One region of the Roseateles sp. GW821-FHT03B02 genome, then DNA from elsewhere that is predicted to be linked to it. Evidence: predicted binding sites of a transcription regulator. Region 1 holds the regulator's gene; the other holds the start of a gene.
The links. The regulator sigma-54, encoded in region 1, starts transcription at its own class of promoters, with help from an activator protein. The targets are predictions, from matches to a motif close to TGGCANGNAANCTGCTTT.

Region 1 (9,580 bases):
TCGGCGAAGAATTCCAGCGAGCGCAGCAGGTTGAAGCGCTCGGAGTCGCGCACCTCGCCCAGGCGGTTCAGCGGCACCTGCTGGCTGGCCACCAGGGCCGACAGCGCCTGGGCGAAGCTCTCCCAGTCGGCAAAGCGCTCGTGCGGGCTCTTGGCCAGCGCACGCAGCACGACGGCGTCCAGGCCGTCGGAGACGCCCTGGCGCTGGCCCACCAGCGGCAGCGGCGGCTGGTGATAGATCTGGTGCATCAGCGCCATCTGGTGCGGCGCGTCGAAGGGCGGGCGGCCACTGATCAGGTGGTAGAGCACTGCACCCAGCGCGTAGATGTCGGCCCGGCAGTCCACGTCACCGCCCTCGATCTGCTCGGGCGGCATGTAGGCCAGCGAGCCAACGCGGTGGATCTGCGTCGCGTCGGCATTCAGGTTGAGCGCCGAACCGAAGTCGCTGACCTTGACGTCGACAACCTGGCCGCCGGGGTCCAGCACGGCCAGCAGATTGGCCGGCTTCACGTCGCGGTGGATGACGCCCTGGCGGTAGACATAGCTCAGGGCCATCGCGCACTTGAAGCCGAGTTCAACGATCTGGTCCAGCGGCAGCAGGCGATCGGTGCGGCAGAAGTGCTTCAGCGTGACGCCGGGCACGTACTCCATGACGAGGTAGGGCGAGGCGTCTTCCGACACCGCGTCGACGATGGCGACGACGTTCGGGTGGTGCAGCCGCCCGGCCAGGGCCGCCTCGGCGCTGAAGAAGCGGTTGCTGAAGTCGCTGCTCGGCGCATCGGCCGGCGGCGCCCAGGCGCGCATGCGCTTGATGGCCACGTCCATGCCCTGGAAGGGGTCGCGGGCCAGGAAGACGTCGCTGGTCGCGCCCTCGCCCAGGCGCTTGAGCACCTGGTAACGGCCGATATGGGAGGGCAGGTCGTCTGCGATGGCACTCACGCGGGGCATGATACGGGCCGCTCCGAGGAGGCCTGTCCCTTGTTCTCGCACATCTACATCGGCACCCGTGACTTCGATCGCGCTCTGGTCTTCTACCGGCCGTTGCTGGCGCTGCTGGGCGTGCCCGAGCGCTTCTGCGACCCGGCCGGCGGCTGGGCAGGCTGGCAGAGCACGCCCGGGCCGCGCCCGCTGCTGGTGCTGGGCCGGCCCTTCGAGGGGGAACACACCCCGGGCAACGGCCAGATGGTGGCGCTGCTGGCCGCCAGCCGCGCGCTGGTGGACCAGGCTCATGCGCTGGCCCTGGCCCACGGCGGCCGCTGCGAAGGCCCGCCGGGGCTGCGGCCGCACTACCACCCGAACTACTACGGCGCCTACTTCCGCGACCCCGACGGCAACAAGCTCTGCGTGGCCTGTCACGAGGCCCCGGCCGACTGAGTCAGCCGGGAGCCGCGCCCGTGCGTTCTGGCTGGACGAGGCCCGCCTCCTAAAATCGCCCCCATGATCCAAGCCAAGCAGGCGCTGCTCGCCGCACTCGCCGACTCCCTCCAGGAAATCGCCCCCGGCTCGAACGCCGTGGCCGCCTTCGAATCCCCCAAGCAGGCCGCCCATGGCGACTTCGCCTGCACGGCCGCCATGCAGCTGGCCAAGCCGCTCAAGGCCAACCCGCGCGAACTGGCCACCCGACTGATCGCCGCGCTGCAGGCCAAGCCCGCCTTCCAGCAATGGGTGCAGGCGCTGGAAATCGCCGGTCCCGGCTTCATCAACATCCGCCTGAAGCCCGAGGCCAAGCAGGCCGTCGTCGGCGAAGTGCTGGCGGCGGGCAACAAGTTCGGCCACCGCGCGCCCACCGGCAAGCACGTGATGATCGAGTTCGTGTCGGCCAACCCGACCGGACCCCTGCACGTGGGCCACGCCCGCCAGGCCGCGCTGGGCGATTCGCTGTGCTCGGTGTTCCAGAGCCAGGGCCACCAGGTCACACGCGAGTTCTATTACAACGACGCCGGCGTGCAGATCGCCACGCTGGCCAACTCCACGCAGATGCGGCTGAAGGGCTTCAAGCCCGGCGACGCCGAATGGCCCGAGTCGGCCTACAACGGCGACTACATCCAGGACATCGCCGACGCATTCGTCGCCAAGGAAACGGTCAAGGCCGACGACCGCGAGTTCACCGCTTCGGGCGACGTGAACGACCTCGACAGCATCCGCCAGTTCGCCGTGGCCTATCTGCGCCACGAGCAGGACCTGGACCTGCAGGCCTTCGGCCTGAAATTCGACAGCTACTTCCTGGAGACCAGCGTCTACAAGGGCGGCCAGCTGGAGAAGACAGTCGAGCGCATCGTCGCAAGCGGCAAGACCTACGAGGACGGCGGCGCGCTGTGGCTGCGCACCACCGACTACGGTGACGACAAGGACCGCGTGATGCGCAAGTCCGAGGGCGGCTACACCTACTTCGTGCCCGACGTGGCCTACCACATCAACAAGTTCGAGCGCGGCTACACGCAGTGCATCAACATCCAGGGCACCGACCACCACGGCACCATCGCCCGCGTGCGCGCCGGCCTGCAGGCGGTGAACCTGGGTATCCCGCAGGGCTTCCCCGACTACGTGCTGCACAAGATGGTCACGGTGATGAAGGGCGGCGAGGAGGTCAAGATCTCCAAGCGCGCCGGCAGCTACGTGACGCTGCGCGACCTGATCGACTGGACCAGCCGCGACGCGGTGCGCTTCTTCCTGATCAGCCGCAAGGCCGACACCGAGTTCGTCTTCGACATCGACCTGGCCCTGAAGCAGAACGACGAGAACCCGGTGTTCTACGTGCAGTACGCCCATGCGCGCATCTGCTCGGTGATCCGCAAGTGGGGCGGCGACCTGGCCTCGATCGCCGGCGCCGACCTCGGCCTGCTGACCGCCCCGACGGAAGAGGCGCTGATGCTCAAGCTCGCCGCCTATCCCGACATGCTGACCGGCGCCGCCAGCGGCATCGCGCCGCACGACGTGGCCTTCTACGCCCGCGACCTGGCCGGCGCCTACCACTCCTACTACGCCGCCGAGCGCGTACTGGATCAGGCGCCCGAGCTGAGCCGCGCCCGCGTGGCACTGCTGGCCGCGACCCGCCAGGTGCTGGCCAACGCGCTGGGCATGCTGGGCGTCAGCGCGCCCGAGCAGATGAGCCGCGACACTGCTGAAACCCCGTCCGAAAGCCCGGAGAACGAATGACTGCTGCCTCCAAACCCGCCGGCCAGAAGAACCAGAAAGGCGGCTTCGTCCTCGGCCTGATCGTCGGCCTGCTCGTCGGCCTGGCCGTCGCCCTCGGCGTGGCCCTCTACATCACCAAGGTGCCCATCCCCTTCGTGAACAAGGTGCCGCAGCGCACCGCCGAGCAGGACGCCCAGGAGGCCGAGCGCAACAGGAACTGGGATCCGAACGCGCCGCTGGCCGGCAAGGCCGCACGCAGCGCCAGCGGCGTCGTCAACGCGCCGGCGGCCACGCCCCCCCAAACGCAGAGCACGCCGCCGGGCAACGCCGCCCCCAGCGCCAGCGCTGCCGCCATCCTGCCCCTGCCCAAGCCGGCCGCCAAGGCCGAGGCGCCGGCTGCGTCCGCACCGACACCGGCCGCCGCCGCCGACGCCTATGTCTACTTCGTGCAGGCCGGCGCCTTCACGCGCCCCGAGGAGGCCGAGGCCCAGAAGGCCAAGCTGGCCATCCAGGGCTTCACGGCCAAGGTCATGGAGCGCGAGCAGAACGGCCGCACCGTCTTCCGCGTGCGCCTGGGCCCCAACGACACCCGCGAAGCCGCCGAGGATCTGCAGCGCAAGATTGAGGGTGCCGGCTTCGAGGCCAATCTCGTTCGTGTACAACGCTGACCGCATTACCGTCTGAAGGATGACTGCCGCCATGAAGCGCCGCGATTTCTCTGCCCTGCTCGCCTCCGCTCCCCTTGCCGGCGCTGCCGGCAACGCCCTCGCCCAGGGCGGCCCTGTCGAGGGCCGCCACTACGCGGTGCTCAACCCGGCGCTGCCGACGACACCCGGCAAGATCGAGGTCGTCGAGTTCTTCTGGTACGGCTGTCCGCACTGCTATGCCTTCGAGCCCGCCATCGAGGCCTGGGTCAAGCAGTTGCCGGCCGACGTGGCCTTCCGCAAGGTGCACGTGGCCTTCCGTGCCAACGTCAAGATCCACCAGCGCATGTTCTATGCGCTGGAAGCCCTGGGCAAGGAAGCCGCGACCCGCCAGGCCATCTTCAATGCCATGCACCAGCAAGGCCAGGCCCTGGACGACGCCAAGAGCCAGGCCAAGTTCCTCGGCCCGCTGGGCATCGACCCGGTCAAGTACCAGGAGGCCTACAACTCCTTCGGCGTGGTCACCAAATGCCAGCAGGCCGAGAAGCTGTCCGAGGCCTACCGCATCGACGGCGTGCCCAGCATTGGCATCGCCGGCCGCTTCCTGACCTCGCCCAGCCAGGCAGGCGCCGGCCAGCGCCTGCCCGAGCTGGAGCTGGGCGCGAAGGCGCTTCAGATCACCGACTTCCTGATCCAGCGCGCGCGCAACAAGGCATGAACCGCCGCGACGCCACGGCGGCGCTGATCGCAGCCGGCTTCGGCACCGCGGCCCTGGCCCAGGGCGGCCCGGTCGAAGGCCGGCACTACGCCCGCCTGGGCCAGACGCTGGCCGGCGCGCCGGGCAAGATCGACGTCGTCGAGTTCTTCTTCTACAAGTGCCCGCACTGCAACGCCTTCGACCCGCTGCTGGAGGCCTGGGTGCACCGGCTGCCGGCCGACGTGAGCTTTCGCCGCGTGCCGGTGGGCCAGCAGCTGATGCTCAAGCTGCACCAGCGCATGTTCTACGCGCTGGAGGCCATGGGCGCGCTGAGTCCGCAGGTGCACAGCGGCATCTTCAATGCCTTCCACCGCGCCGGCGTCGAAGCCAATGACGAGGCCGGCGTCGTCGCCCTCGTCGGCCAGCTGGGCGTGGACACGACGAAGTTCAGGCAGGCCTTCGGCTCCTTCGGCGTGCAGACCAAGATGGCGCAGGGCCTGAAGCTCGCCGAGGCCGCCGGTGTGGACACGGTACCCGCCCTCGTGGTGGGCGGACGCTGGCGCACCGGTCCCGGCATGGCCGGCACGCCGGGCCAGAGCGAGGCCGCACAAGGCCAGCAAGCGCTGGCCGTGGCGGACTTTCTTGTCAAGCAGGCCCGCGGCGGCAAGGGCTGACGCGCTTTTCCTGACACGCTTGCCGCTCCGGAAAGGCTGATGACGGCAGCAGGCCCCTAGAATGGCCTGCAACTTCCGTGCCGCCATGCATCGCCACCTGATCCCGCTCGCCCCCGTGCTCGCCCTGGCGCTCGCTCTGCCTGCCGCGCAGGCAGAGAAGGCCGACCGGCTCAAGCCCATGGTCTTCACGGCCGAGAAGCAGGGCCGGCTGGACGGCGTGAACCAGCGCACCGAGCTGGTGGGCAACGTCATCATCACCAAGGGCAGCCTGTTGCTGCGCGCCGAGAAGGTGGACGTGCGCGAGACGCGCGACGGCTACCACCAGGCCTTTGCCAGCGGCATGGCCGGCCAGCCGGTCAGCTTCCGCCAGGCGCGCGACGTGCCCGGCGAGGCCATCGACGGGGTCGCCGACCAGCTCGAATACGACACCAAGAGCGAGACCGTGCGCTTCATCGGCAACGCCACCGTGCGCCGCCTGCGCGGCACGGCCGTGGCCGAGGAAGTGACGGGTGCCGTCATCGTCTACGACAGCCGCACCGAGGTCTTCACGCTGGAGGGCGGCAGCGCCTCGCCCAACCCCAACGGCCGCACCCGCATCGTCATGATGCCGCGCGTGCAGCCGGGCGATGAGGCGGCCTCCGCGCCGGCCGCCGCGCCCCTGCCGCTGAAGCCGTCGACGACGCTGCAGCCGGGCAAGCCTTCGTGATGGCCGACGCTTCCGTGAGCGCCCCGGCGGCCTGCGGCAGCCGCCTCGAAGCCGAGGGCCTGGCCAAGAGCTACGGCGTGCGCCGCGTCGTCAAGGACGTGCATGTGCGCGTGGACTGCGGCGAAGTCGTCGGCCTGCTCGGCCCCAACGGCGCCGGCAAGACGACGAGCTTCTACATGATCGTGGGCCTGGTGCGCTCGGACGCCGGCGTCATCCGCATCGACGGCGCCGAGGTGCAGCGCCTGCCCATCCACTCGCGCGCCCGCCTGGGCCTGAGCTATCTGCCGCAGGAAGCCTCCATCTTCCGCAAGCTGACCGTCGAGCAGAACATCCGCGCCGTGCTGGAGCTGCAGCAGGACGACGACGGCCGCAGCCTCTCGAAGGGACGCATCGACGAGCTGCTGAACGGCCTGCTGCACGACCTCTCCATCGAGGGCCTGCGCGACAGTCCTGCGCCTGCGCTGTCCGGCGGCGAGCGCCGCCGCGTGGAGATCGCCCGGGCCCTGGCCACGCAGCCGCGCTTCATCCTGCTGGACGAGCCCTTCGCCGGCGTCGACCCCATCGCGGTGCTGGAGATCCAGCGCATCATCGGCTTCCTGAAGAGCCGCGGCATCGGCGTGCTGATCACGGACCACAACGTCCGCGAGACGCTGGGCATCTGCGACCGCGCCTACATCATCAGCGAGGGCGCCGTGCTGGCCGAAGGCACGCCGGACGAGATCGTGGCCAACGCGGACGTGCGCAAGGTCTATCTCGGCGAACACTTCCGGATGTAGCGGAAGCCGGCGCGATGAAACAGACGCTCCAGGTTCGCCTGAGTCAGCATCTCGCGCTGACGCCCCAGCTGCAGCAATCCATCCGTCTGTTGCAGCTCTCCACGCTGGAGCTGCACCAGGAAGTCGAGCAGATGCTGGCGACCAACCCGTTGCTCGAAACGGAGGAGGAGTTCACCGTCAGCACCCCCGAGCTGGCCGCCAACGCGCCGGCCGAGGCCGGCAGCAACGACACCGCCACCGACGGCGGCGAGGCCGAGGCGCCGGAGCTCAGCGGCGAAGACTTCGGCGGCACGGAGCGCGAGGACTGGGAGAACGGCACCGAACGCGACGACTTCGACGGCATCCGTGAGCTGCCCGCCAGCAGCGGCAGCGGCAGCGGCAGCGGCGAGGACGACGGCGAGCGCGAGAGCCAGGAGTCGGCAGAAGCCACGCTGGCCGAGCACCTCGCCCAGCAACTGGCCGGCCACCACCTGTCGGCCGAGGACCGCGCCGTCATGCAGGTGCTCATCGAGTCGCTGAACGAGGACGGCTACCTCGAAGACACGCTGGAGGAGATCGCCGCCGCGTTCGCCGAGGACGACGAGGAGCGCGAGGAATTGCTGGACCGGCTGCGCTTCGCGCTGCACCTGCTGCAGAGCCTGGAGCCCGCCGGCATCGGTGCGCACGACCTGTCCGAGTGCCTGGCGCTGCAGCTGCGCGCCCAGCCCAAGAGTCCGGCCCAGGTCATCGCCATGCTGATCTGCAAGCGCCACCTGGAGCTGCTGGCCCGGCGCGACATGCGGCGGCTGATGGCCGAGACCGGCGCCGACGAGGCGCTGCTGCGCGAGGCGCAGGCGCTGATCACCCAGCTCGAACCCAAGCCCGGCCGGCGCTTCGCGCAGGGCGCGGCGGCGGCCATCGTGCCCGACGTCATCGTGCGCAAGGTGGGCCGCGAGTTCCGCGTCATGCTCAACCCCGAGGTGGCACCCAAGCTGCGCATCAACGAGCTCTACGCCAACGCGCTGCGCGCCACGCGCGGCGGCATCAGCAACTCGCCGCTGGGCGGCCAGCTGCAGGAGGCACGCTGGTTCATCAAGAACATCCAGCAGCGCTTTGACACCATCCTGCGCGTCAGCCAGGCCATCGTGGAGCGCCAGCGCGGCTTCTTCACGCATGGCGAGCTGGCCATGAAGCCGCTGGTGCTGCGCGAGATCGCCGACGAGCTGGGTCTGCACGAATCCACCATCTCGCGCGTGACGACGGCCAAGTACATGGCCACGAGCTGGGGCACCTTCGAGCTGAAGTATTTCTTCGGCTCGGGGCTGAGCACCGAGGCCGGCGGCGAGGCCTCCAGCACGGCGGTGCGTGCGCTCATCAAGCAGTTCGTCGCGGCCGAGGACATCAAGAAGCCGTTGTCCGACAGCGCGCTTGCGGCCATGCTGGAAGAGCAAGGCATCCAGTGCGCGCGGCGCACGGTGGCCAAGTACCGCGAGGCGATGAAGATCGCGCCGGCGAATCTGCGCAAGGCGCTGTAGGGCGCCTCAAGCCAGGACCACCTCCGCCTTGCGCCATTCCCGCGGCGACAGCCCCGTGTGCGCACGGAAGGCGCGCGACAGCGCAGCCTCGCCGCCATAGCCCACCTCCGCGGCGATGTGCTTGAGCGCCCGCCCCTCGCGCAGCGCCTTCTGCGCCAGGCCGATGCGCCAGCGCTGCAGGTAGACGCCGGGCGTGCAGCCCACCACGTCGCGAAAGCTGTTGGCGAACACCGTGCGCGACATGCCTGCCGCCGCCGCCAGTTCCTCCAGCGGCCAGTCACGCCGAGGCGCATCGTGCATCGCCACAAGCGCGCCGCGCAGCTTGGGATGGGACAGCCCGGCCAGCATGCCCGATTCGACCCGCCCCTGGGCCATCAGCTCGCGGATGACCCAGATCATCAGCACCTCGAACAGCCGGTTCAGCATCAGCTGGCGCCCGCAGTGGGTGGCCTCGGCCTCGGCGAACAGCTGGGCCAGCACCGGCCCGCAGCTGGGCACCGTGGACAGGGGCAGGCAGATCCAGGCCGGCAGCGCCGCCGCGATGGGATGGCTGGCGCCGCCCTCGAACGCCATGTGGGCGCACAGGAACTGCGCGCCGCAGCTCGGGTCCGTCACGAAGCGGTGCGACAGCGGACGCGGGTAGAGCAGCAGGCTGGGCTCCGCGATGCGCAGCGGCTCGGCGCTGCCATGGTGGACCTCGACGCCACCCTCGCGGATCAGATGCAGCTGACCACGCCCCGCCTGGGGCTCCAGACTGTTGACACCGCACAGCGGGCCAACCTGGAAGGTTTCGGCCCGCACGGCGAAGTGAGCAAAGAGAGCGGCAAGTCGATCGGCCACGATCAGTACGGATTGCAAAGTTAAACGTACTTTACGGCATATCAGGTACGGGGCAGGCCGGCACAGTTCGTCCTGTCGCAAGACAGCCCCGTCACCCCAGGAGTTCCAACATGAACGCTCTCGCCCGCATCGCCCTCGCCGCAGCCATCGCCCTCGGGGGCATGGCCGTCCAGACCACGGCCTCGGCCGCCCCGGCCGCCGTCGTCGCCAGCCCCTTCGTCGCCGCCAGCGACGGCACGCCGCTGTACGTGAAGGACTGGGGCCCCAAGGACGGCCCGGTCGTCGTCTTCAGCCATGGCTGGCCGCTGAACGCGGACAGTTGGGAGTCGCAGATGCAGTTCCTGGCCGAGCGCGGCTACCGCGTCATCGCCCATGACCGCCGCGGCCACGGTCGCTCGGGCCAGCCCTGGACCGGCAACAACATGGATCAGTACGCCGACGACCTCGGCGCCGTGCTGGCGGCGCTGGACGTGAAGCACGCCACTCTCGTGGGCTTCTCCACCGGCGGCGGCGAGGTGGCCCGCTACATCGGCCGGCACGGCACGGCACGGGTTGCCAAGGTCGTGCTGGTGAGTGCCGTGACGCCCATCATGGG
Region 2 (9,580 bases), on a different contig from region 1:
GTGCGCTCGCTGCTCACGCGCCGGCACTCGAACATCGTGGCCTGCGCGCTGGCCAACAAGCTCGCGCGCATGGCCTGGGCCTTGGCTCGCGGCCACACGGTCTACGACCCGGGCAAGCTGCGGCCAGAGCCGGCAGCGACCTGATCAACACTTGACCAACCGGTTTTGCGACCGCTGTAGCAGTGATGACGTGAACGGCCCATTCGGCCTGGCAGGCATCCCGACAATGAAATCGGCTCTCGAAGCCGAGGCTTTTTCAAGGACTGCCAGGCGCGGCTCTCATCGGGGCGCGGGGATCATCGATCCCCATCCAGACGCCGGATAGATTTACGCAAGCCACCTTCACCTCAGCCTGCTGTCAGCCCTTGCAAAAGCGGGGGTGACCATAGATTTCATGCCCGGCCGCGGCGCGAAGATGCGGGCTTGCTGACATGCGGCGACAGGCCCGTGCGGCCCAATCTCGTCGTGCCCGCCAGCCTCGCCATGCCTGCCCCCAGCCGCCTGCACCTGCAACGCCTGCGCCAGCTCTGGCGCAGCGCCGGCTGGCCCTGCCAGGACCTGGTCGAGGTCGAGCTGCTGGCGGCCGGCTGGGTCGAGCGGCTGCAGGAGTCCGACGGCCGCGAGCGCCTGCGCGTGACCGACGCCGGCGTCGGCCTGATCGCCGCCTCGCTGAAGCGCAATCGCGCCTCGCGGGATGCGCACGAGAGCCTGGTCGAGCGCGTCGCCACCGAGATGCAGCGCGCCGGGCGCATCGCCTGGCGCGGCCTCACGCTGCGCGCCGGGCTGCCCGGCGAGGACGGCAAGACCCTCTGGGTCAACGCCATGCCCGACGTCTACTCCATCCGCCACAGCACCGTGGAGGACTACCTCGAACCGGCCATCCACGAGATCAAGGTCAGCCGCGCCGACCTGCTGGGTGAACTGCGCCGGCCGGCCAAGTCTGCGGCCTACCAGGCCCTGTGCGGCCAGTGCTGGTTCGTCATCAAGGCCGGCATCGCCGAGCCCGACGAGATCCCGGCCGACTACGGCGTGCTGATCGGCCACGACAGCCACCTCGAACTGGCCCGCCCCGCGCCGAAGCGCGCCCACAAGCCCGACTTCGCCACCTGGATGGCCCTGGCCCGTGCCACCCCGCTGGCGCCGCCGGAGGACCCACAATCCGCGTTCTGAACCTGTGCACGCCATGGCCACCGCCCTCCCGCCCCCGACCCCTGCGACCTGCCCGCGTTGCGGTGGCGGCTTCGAATGCGGCGTCCAGGCCGGCCACTGCGCCTGCTTCGGCATCCGCCTCACCGAGAGGCTGCGCGCCCAGCTCGCCGAGCGTTACCGCGGCTGCCTGTGCCAGCCCTGCCTGCACGAGCTCATAGAGGCCGACGCGCGCCAGCCGGCGGCTGGCACCCGCTGACGAAAGCTCCCTGTCGGATGCTTGCTGCATGATGGCCGCATGCCCCTGCTCGACCGCATCGCCCCGCCCCTCTTCATCTTCATCTGGGCCACCGGCTACATCGCCGCCAAGCTCGCCGCGCCCTACGCCGACCCGCTGACCTTCCTGAGCTGGCGCTACGCCGGCGTCGTCGTGCTGATGCTGACGCTGGCCCTGGCCGCGCGGGCGCCGTGGCCGGCGCCGCGCGCGATGCTGCACCTGGCCCTGTCGGGCCTGGGCATCCAGGCCCTCTACCTCGGCGGCGTCTGGGTGGCCATCCGCCAGGGCCTGCCGGCCGGCACGGCCGCCCTCATCGTCAACCTGCAGCCGGTGCTGGTGGCCGCCGCCGCGCCCCTCATCGGCGAGCGCGTGTCGCCGCGGCAATGGGCCGGGGTGGCCCTGGGCCTGGCCGGCGTGGTGCTCGTCATCTGGCACAAGCTCAACCTCGGCAGCAGCTACGGCACGCCCCTGCTCGTCAGCCTCATGGCCCTGTTCGCCATCACCGGCGGTACGCTCTACCAGAAGCGCTTCGTGCCCCACTTCGACCTGCGCACCGGCCAGGTCGTGCAGTTCGCCGCCTCGCTGGCCGCCACCCTGCCCCTGGCCTGGTGGCTGGAGCCCATGCGCATCGTCTGGAACCGCGACGTCGTCATCGCCATGGCCTGGAGCATCCTGGTGCTGACGGCGGGCGGCATCAGCCTGATGTTCTACATGCTGCGCCACGGCCGTGTCACGGCGGTCAGCAGCACCATGTATCTCGTGCCCTCGGTCACGGCCGTGATGGCATGGCTGCTGTTTGGCGAGACCCTGGGTGCACAGGCCATTGCCGGCATGGCCGTCACCTTGCTTGGCGTCTACCTAGTCGTGAAACGCGGCTCCGCCTGATGTCGGAAAACTTGACACTGGCGAGCTTTCGCCGGACCGCCGGGTGCGCGGCAAGACGCATTCCCCCCTAGAAAGGAAGCGGATAACTCGAAAGTCTGGCTCGAACTTTGCTTTAGGCTGTGCAAACCACACTTCAAGAAGCCAGCCATGCAATTTGCCCGACTCACCCGACTGACCTGCGCCGCTGCCTTGCTCATGTCCATCGCCACCGGTGCACGGGCTAATCTGGTGGTCAACGGCGATTTCGAGACGGGCAATTTCACCGGCTGGACCAAGTCGGGCAACCTCAGCTTGTCCGATGTGATTGCCAACACGGTCACCTCCAATCACACCTACCTCTGGCGCAGCGGCGCCACGGGTTCTCCGGCCGTCATCAGCCAGACCCTGGCCACGGCGGTGGGGGGCTCCTACACGCTCTCCTTCGACGTCTACAACACGGCCACGACGAACGCGACGTTCGAAGCCCTCTTCGACGGCGTCAGCGTTTTCTCGTTCTCGAACACGCCATACAACTGGGCCCATTTCACCTTCAGCGCCCTGAACGCCAGTTCGGCCGCGACCGTGCTGTCATTCAAGGCACGCAATGATCCCAGCTTCATCCGGCTGGACAATGTCGTCGTCACCGCCGACGCGTCCGCCCAGCGCCTGCCCGAGCCGGGCTCGGTGCTGCTGGTCCTGTCGGCCCTCGGCCTTGCTGCCGTGGCGCGCCGCCGCCAGGCCTGAAGCGGAGCGCTGGCGCCGTCCCGAGCTGTCGCATCGGTGATCGACAGCGCCTGCAGCGGCGCAACACTGTGACTCCAACTGCGGGAAGATGAGTGCCCGCTGATGCCAGCGCGCGGGCTCGCCCCGCCCGCACGACGGCAGCGAGGAGCCACCATGTCCCGACCCCACCACGCCTTCTGGCCCGCCCGCGTCCCCCACGCCATCGAGCCGCCGGCCACCGCCCTGCCCGACAACCTGCTCGTCAACGCGCGCCGGTTCCCGCATCGCGCGGCCCTCGTCTTCCTCGGCCACACGACGACTTATGCCGAGCTGGCGGCCCAGGTGCGGCGGCTGGCCGCCTGGCTGGCGCAGCGAGGCATCGTCAAGGGCGACCGGGTGCTGGTGGACCTGCAGAACTGCCCCCAGCTCGTCGTCGCCCACTACGCCGTCCTGAGCCTGGGCGCCGTCGTCGTGCCGGTCAACCCGATGTGCCGCGCGGCCGAGATCAGGCACCTCATCGATGACAGCGGTGCCGTCTTCGCCGTGACGAGCGTCGACCTCAGCGCCGAATGGCTGGCCGCCGGCATGGCGGCCAAGGACATGCTCGTCACCCGCCTGGCCGAGGTGCTGCCCGGCGGGCAGACGGACGGCGCGGGCCTGCCCGTTGGCTGGGCCGACTGGCTCAATGCCGACCTCGCCCTGCCCGCCGGCGCCGCGTCCTGGGCAGACGCCATGGGCTGCACCGACGAACCGCCCAACGTGGACGTGGGCGCCGACGACCTCGCCCTGCTGCCCTACACCAGCGGCACCACGGGCCACCCCAAGGGCTGCATGCACAGGCACCGCAGCCTGCAGCACAACATCTTCGCCGGCGGCCTGTGGGCCAGCGCCAACCACGAGGACGTGGTGCTGGGCGTCGTGCCCATGTTCCACATCACCGGCATGGTCGTCGTCATGCACGGCACGCTGGCCTGCGGAGCGGCGCTGGTGCTGATGCCGCGCTGGCAGCGCGAGTACGCGGCCCGCCTCATCGCCACCCATCGCGTCACGCGCTGGACCAACATCCCCACCATGGTCATCGACCTGCTGGCCAGCCCCGAGGTGGACCGCTTCGACCTGAGCAGCATGGTCTCCATCGGCGGCGGCGGCGCGTCCATGCCGCAGGCCGTGGCCGAGCGGCTGTGGCAGCGCTGGGGCTTGCGCTACATGGAAGGCTACGGCCTGACAGAGACGGCCGCGCCCAGCCACAGCAACCCCTACGACGCCCCCAAGCAGCAATGCCTGGGCGTGCCCTACCTCAGCTGCGACGCCCGCGTCATCGACCCCGACACGCAGCGCGAGCTGCCGGTCGGCGAGAGCGGCGAGATCATCGTCTGCGGCCCCATGGTCTTCGACGGCTACTGGGGCCGGCCCGACGCCACCGCGGCGGCCTTCATCGAGTTCGAGGGCCGGCGCTTCTTCCGCACCGGCGACATCGGTTACGTCGACGCCGACGGCTACTTCTTCATGACCGACCGGCTCAAGCGCATGATCAACGCCAGCGGCTTCAAGGTCTGGCCCAGCGAGGTGGAGAACCTGATGCACGCCCACGCCGGCATCGCCGAAGCCTGCATCATCTCGGCGCCCGACGCCTACCGCGGCGAGACGGTGAAGGCCGTCGTCGTGCGGCGCGCCGGGCACGAGGCATTGACCGAGGCCGAGCTGCGCGACTGGTGTCGCGCCAACATGGCCGCCTACAAGGTGCCGGCCCGCATCGAGTTCGTCGACAGCCTGCCCAAGAGCGGCGCGGGCAAGGTCATGTGGCGCGCGCTGCAGGAGCGCGAGAAGGCCAGGGGCTGAGCAGCAGGTAGAGCAGCGGCCCGAAGGAGCCGACCGCGACGGTCAGCAGTGCGAACGGCCAGACCGTGCGGCCCGTGAGCCGCGCGTCGTGCCAGATGAAGCCCAGCGCGATGCAGGACATCAGCACCAGGTCCACGAGCACCTGCCAGGCGCCCGGGCTGCTCATGCCGGCCTGCCAGATGCCGAGGTAGCCCACCTCCCACATCACCCAGGACGAGAAGGCGCCGAAGGCGGCGAGGACGAGGATCAGGACGGTTCGCATGGCGGATCTCCAGCGGGGTTGAACATGCCACCATGCTCGGCAGCCGCGCGTGCCGCGGCAATGACCTCCGAGGTCATGGCCGCGACGATGGCCTCGCCGCAGAATGGCCGCATGACCGCCACCCTCGCCGCCCTGCGCAAGTCACGTCGCGTCAGCCAGCTCGAACTCTCGCTGCGCGCCGGCGTGTCTCAGCGTCACCTCAGCTGCATCGAGACCGGCCGCGCCCGCGCCGGCCGCGAAACGCTGATCGCCCTGCTCGATTCGCTGGGCGCGACGCTGGAGGAGCGCAACCAGGCGCTGCTGGCCGCCGGCTATGCGCCTGCTCACGCCGAGCGCGCGCTGGACGCGCCCGAGATGGGGCCCGTGCGTGCGGCGCTGGCGCAGCTCATCCACGCCAACGGCGCGGCGCCGGCCCTGGTGCTGGACGGCGAGTACAACGTCGTCATGGCCAACGAGGGCCTGGCGCGGCTGTTGGCGCTGCTGGGCCTGCCCGCCGATCACCTGGAGAGCGGCCCGTTCAACCTGCTGCGCGCCGTGTTCGCGCCTGGCGGCCTGCGCGTGCTGTGCGTGGACGAGGCCTGGCTGTGCAACGAGATGTGGGCCCGTGCCAGCCGCGAGGCCGAGCACCTGCCGCGCCTGCGCGCGCTGCTGGACGAGCTGCGCCCCACGCTGCAGCCCTGGGGCCCGATCGAGGCCGCCGGCAACCTGCCCGTGCTCGCCTTCCGCCTGCGCGCGGCGGACGGGCAGGTGCTGAGCTTCTTCTCCACCATCACCAGCTTCGGTACGCCGCTGGACATCACGCTCGCCTCGCTGAAGGTCGAGCATCTGTTTCCGACCGACGAGACCACGCGGCAGGCCCTGGCCGGCGCCGCCGGGCCGGGCACTACTTCGGCGCGTCCAGCCTGAGGATCCAGCCGACCAGCAGGCGGGCGTCGGCCTCCTTGATCGCGACCTCGTTGGGCGGCATGGCCAGGCCGCTGGCCTTGCCCTTCCAGTGGCTGCTGTAGGGGTTGGAGCCCGTCATCACGGTGTGCGTCAGCTGGTCCAGCGCGCCCGCCGTGCTGCGGTACCTGGCGGCCACGTCGCGCCAGGCGGGGCCGATCGGTGCGAGCCCGTCGGGGCCCTTGGCGCCGGGGTCGATGTGGTGGCAGGTCATGCAGCCGCTGCCGCCGGCCAGCCGGAGCATGGCGGCGTCATCGCCGGCCGGCGCGCTCCAGGCGGGCAGTGCGGCCATGGACAGGGCCAGCAGTGAAACGATCCGAGTGGTCATGGGTATCCCTCCGTGGATGAAAGTCGAGTTCGGCCGCAGGCTAGTGACGGCCTCCTGCGCCAACCTTGACGACCATCAATCCCGGCGGCGGAATTGCCAGCCTGGAGCAGGCCTTCGCCGCCGGGGCCACGCGAGTGCTCCTGGCTGGAGCAGTGCCGGCCGCCGCGCAAGCGCGTTGCCCGCGCAGCCGGCTGGTGGGAACGCCCGATTCAGGGGGATGTGCGCTGGTCTTGTTCACCACCCGCAGCGGCAGGGGCTCGACAGAATCCTGTCACCCCGCGCAGTTGGCGGGAGGGAGGCAGCGCTCATGACACAAGGCATCACATTCATCCCCCGGTACTGGCTGCAGGCCGGCGACGAAACCTGGTACCCAGCGCCCTGGTGGGCCGATGCCTTCCCGCTGCTGGACGCTTTTGCCGACCCAGCGCGCAGCCGCGCCGAGGCCGCGGCGCGTGCCGTCGAGCTGCGCCGGATCATGGCCCAGGGCGGGCTGGTGCGCTGCATGCCCCCCGATGTCCGGCAGCCGGTGACGGAGAACGTCCGCGCCGTCTACGCGCAGGCCGGCATCGGCCATCTGCTCAGCCATTGAAACCTACAGGTTGCCGGCAAACAGCCGCTTCAGCAGCAGGGCCTTGAAGCCGCGCGCCTCGTCCAGGCCCAGGCGCTCCAGGTAGGCCGGCGGCACGGTCTTGCCCTGCCAGGCGCTGCGCAGGGTCGCCGTCACCAGCGCGACCGGGTGGTGCAGGCTCTTCTTCAAGCGCCGCAGCGCGGTGACGATGCGGATCTCGTCCTCGGTCAGGTCGGTGCCGAAGGGAAAGCCCGGCAGCAGGCCGGCCTCGGTGAGGGGGTGCAGGGCGGCGTCCAACTGCTGCGGCGTGTTGCGCGTCCAGGCGGCCGGCAGCTGCCAGTCGGCCTCGAGCTTGCCGTGGTGCTTGGCAGCCTGCATGAGCTCGGGCTGGAAGCGCGAGTCGGCGACGCGCAGCAGGCGCTTGACGACTTCGGCGTCGGTCTGCCCGCGCAAGTCGGCCACGCCGTACTCGGTGATGACGATGTCGCGCAGATGGCGCGGGATGGTGCAGTGGCCGTACTGCCAGACGATGTTGCTGACCGGGCCGTCGCGCGTCTCGTGGCAGGCGCGCAGCACGAGAATGGAACGCGCGCCGGGCAGGGCATGGCCCATGGCGACGAAGTTGTACTGGCCGCCCACGCCCGACACCACCTGGCCCGTTTCCAGCCCGTCCGAGGCCGCTGCGCCGAGCAGCGTCACCTTCATCGTCGTGTTGATGAAGCGGGCCTCGCGGCGCTGGGCGCGACGCAGCGCGGCATCGCCCAGGTCGGCGCTGTCGAGCTGGTTGATGCGGTCGATGCGGTCCATGCGGATGGCGGCGCGCTCCGCGGGCGTGAGCCGGTGCAGGGCGGCATAGAAGTCCGTGGGGCCGACGAAGAAGCCGCCGGTCATGACGACGCCGCCGGGCAAGTCTGCGGCATCCAGCTCGCCGCGGTTGACGGCCTCCTGCGTGGCCAGGTCGGTGAAGACCTTGCGCTTCACGATGCCCGCGTCGATGAGCTTGAGGAAGCCGTTGACGAACATCTCCGAGCAGCCGTAGAGGCCCTGCTCGAAGGGCGTGCGCTCCGGGCCCGTGGCGCCCTCGGGGCCCAGGGCGTCGAGCAGACGGCGGTAGTCGTCGTTGCGGGACTGGCGCAGGATCAGCGCATGGGCGATGGCGTCGCCCAGCGAGCCGATGCCGATCTGCAGCGTGCCGCCGTCCCTCACGAGGCTGCTGGCATGCAGGCCGATGGCGTGATCGGTGGTGCTGACCTTGGCATTGGGCGGCGCAAACAGCGTGTGGCTGCAGGCTGGGTCGTTCACGAGCAGGTCGAAGAAGTCGGGCGCGACGACGGCGTCGCCCTGCATGAAGGGCAGCGCGCGGTTGATGCAGCCGACGCTGAGGATGGCGTGGCCTGCGGCGGCGGCGCGCTCCTTCAGCTCGTGGGTCACGTCCGGGTTGCTCGACAGGCTGAGCCGCCAGCCGGGCCCGTCCTCGCCTTCGGAGGCCACGGCCTGGGCCAGCACGTTGACGCCCTGGCCCAGCATGTCGCGCGCGGCGAAGGTGTAGTTGGTGCTGATGTAGTGCTGCTGGGCCAGCGGGTTGTCGAGGTAGTCGCCGGTCTTCAGGAAGAACTCGCGCACCTCGATGTTGGGCGGCAGGCGGCCGCCGCGCAGGTCCTTGACGTAGTCCAGGTCGGGATAGCCCTGGAACACCCGCTCGACGAGCGGGCCGAGGAAGGCCTGCTCCAGCTCGCTGTGGCCTGAGGGCACCTCCAGGCTGAGTGCGGTGACCAGCGTCAGCTGCCGCCCGGGGTCGGCCTTGACGCGCTGGTACAGCCGGTTGACGAAGGGGTTGGGCTTGCCGATGCCCAGCGGCAGGGCGAGCACGATGCGACCGGGCACGCGGGCCAGCACCGCATCGACGGCCGCATCGACGGTGTCGAGGCTGGATAAGCTCATGTCATGTCTCCTCGGCCGGCAGTGTGCAGTGCCCGTGCCGGGAGCGGCTTGCGCTGGGGCAAACGACGCGCGCGTCAGTCCTCGTCTGCTTCCGGCAGATGGATCAGGCCGGTGTGGAAGTCGTACTCGAAGACCTCGCCATAGCGCGCCCATTCGATGGCCACGCCCAGCACGCGTTCGGCCTCGGCCGCGTCCATGTGGGCGCACAGCAGCTTGAGGAAGGGCTCCTCCTTCAGCTCGCCGTCGGCCTCCTGCTCCAGGCTGTGGCGGATGAAGGCCGCCAGCGGCACATGGGCCAGCAGCTGCTGGCCGAAGATCTCGCGGCGGAACTCGTGCGTGCCCTCCACGTACTTGTGGCCCAGCGGCGTCATCAACAGGTCGCCGCCGCTGAGCTGGGCCAGGCCCAGGCGGTGCAACGCATCGGCCAGCGGCAGCACGGCCTCGTCGGTGAGCTCGCTCTCCTCCACCAGCTGCGGCAGGTCGGCGCGCCCCTTGAAGGGCTCGTCGGCCAGCAGCTCCAGCAGGCTTTCCATGCGGCCCACCTCGGCCTCGGGCAGGCGGTCGCTGAGGTGGGGCTTGGGCACGGCCTCGACGGCGCCGGGCAGCGTCGTGGCACTGGTCATCAGGCGATAGACCTCGTCGATGAGCAGCCGCACTTCGGCGCTGTCGGCGCGGCGCGGGCGCGGCAGC

Region 2: AC07VX_RS25880 (PEP-CTERM sorting domain-containing protein) is a predicted target of sigma-54. The motif match lies at 2,405-2,422, and genes of this name have one in related genera.

What each region holds. Positions count from the first base shown of each region.
Region 1 covers NZ_JBWKUV010000001.1:1,014,840-1,024,419, forward strand. Annotated here, with positions in the region: gene AC07VX_RS04495 (serine/threonine-protein kinase) at 1-947, opposite strand, end outside; gene AC07VX_RS04500 (VOC family protein) at 978-1,373, shown strand; gene argS (arginine--tRNA ligase) at 1,437-3,155, shown strand; gene AC07VX_RS04510 (SPOR domain-containing protein) at 3,152-3,802, shown strand; gene AC07VX_RS04515 (thiol:disulfide interchange protein DsbA/DsbL) at 3,834-4,496, shown strand; gene AC07VX_RS04520 (thiol:disulfide interchange protein DsbA/DsbL) at 4,493-5,149, shown strand; gene lptA (lipopolysaccharide transport periplasmic protein LptA) at 5,235-5,855, shown strand; gene lptB (LPS export ABC transporter ATP-binding protein) at 5,855-6,631, shown strand; gene AC07VX_RS04535 (RNA polymerase factor sigma-54) at 6,646-8,145, shown strand; gene AC07VX_RS04540 (AraC family transcriptional regulator) at 8,152-8,985, opposite strand; gene AC07VX_RS04545 (alpha/beta fold hydrolase) at 9,096-9,580, shown strand, end outside.
Region 2 covers NZ_JBWKUV010000015.1:45-9,624, forward strand. Annotated here, with positions in the region: partial or broken gene AC07VX_RS25860 (IS110 family transposase) at 1-144, shown strand, start outside; gene AC07VX_RS25865 (hypothetical protein) at 448-1,170, shown strand; gene AC07VX_RS25870 (cysteine-rich CWC family protein) at 1,184-1,405, shown strand; gene AC07VX_RS25875 (DMT family transporter) at 1,445-2,308, shown strand; gene AC07VX_RS25880 (PEP-CTERM sorting domain-containing protein) at 2,456-3,031, shown strand; gene AC07VX_RS25885 (long-chain-fatty-acid--CoA ligase) at 3,185-4,849, shown strand; gene AC07VX_RS25890 (DUF2834 domain-containing protein) at 4,806-5,111, opposite strand; gene AC07VX_RS25895 (helix-turn-helix domain-containing protein) at 5,223-6,017, shown strand; gene AC07VX_RS25900 (c-type cytochrome) at 5,995-6,381, opposite strand; gene AC07VX_RS25905 (hypothetical protein) at 6,689-6,970, shown strand; gene AC07VX_RS25910 (acetyl-CoA hydrolase/transferase C-terminal domain-containing protein) at 6,974-8,890, opposite strand; gene AC07VX_RS25915 (ABC transporter ATP-binding protein) at 8,965-9,580, opposite strand, start outside.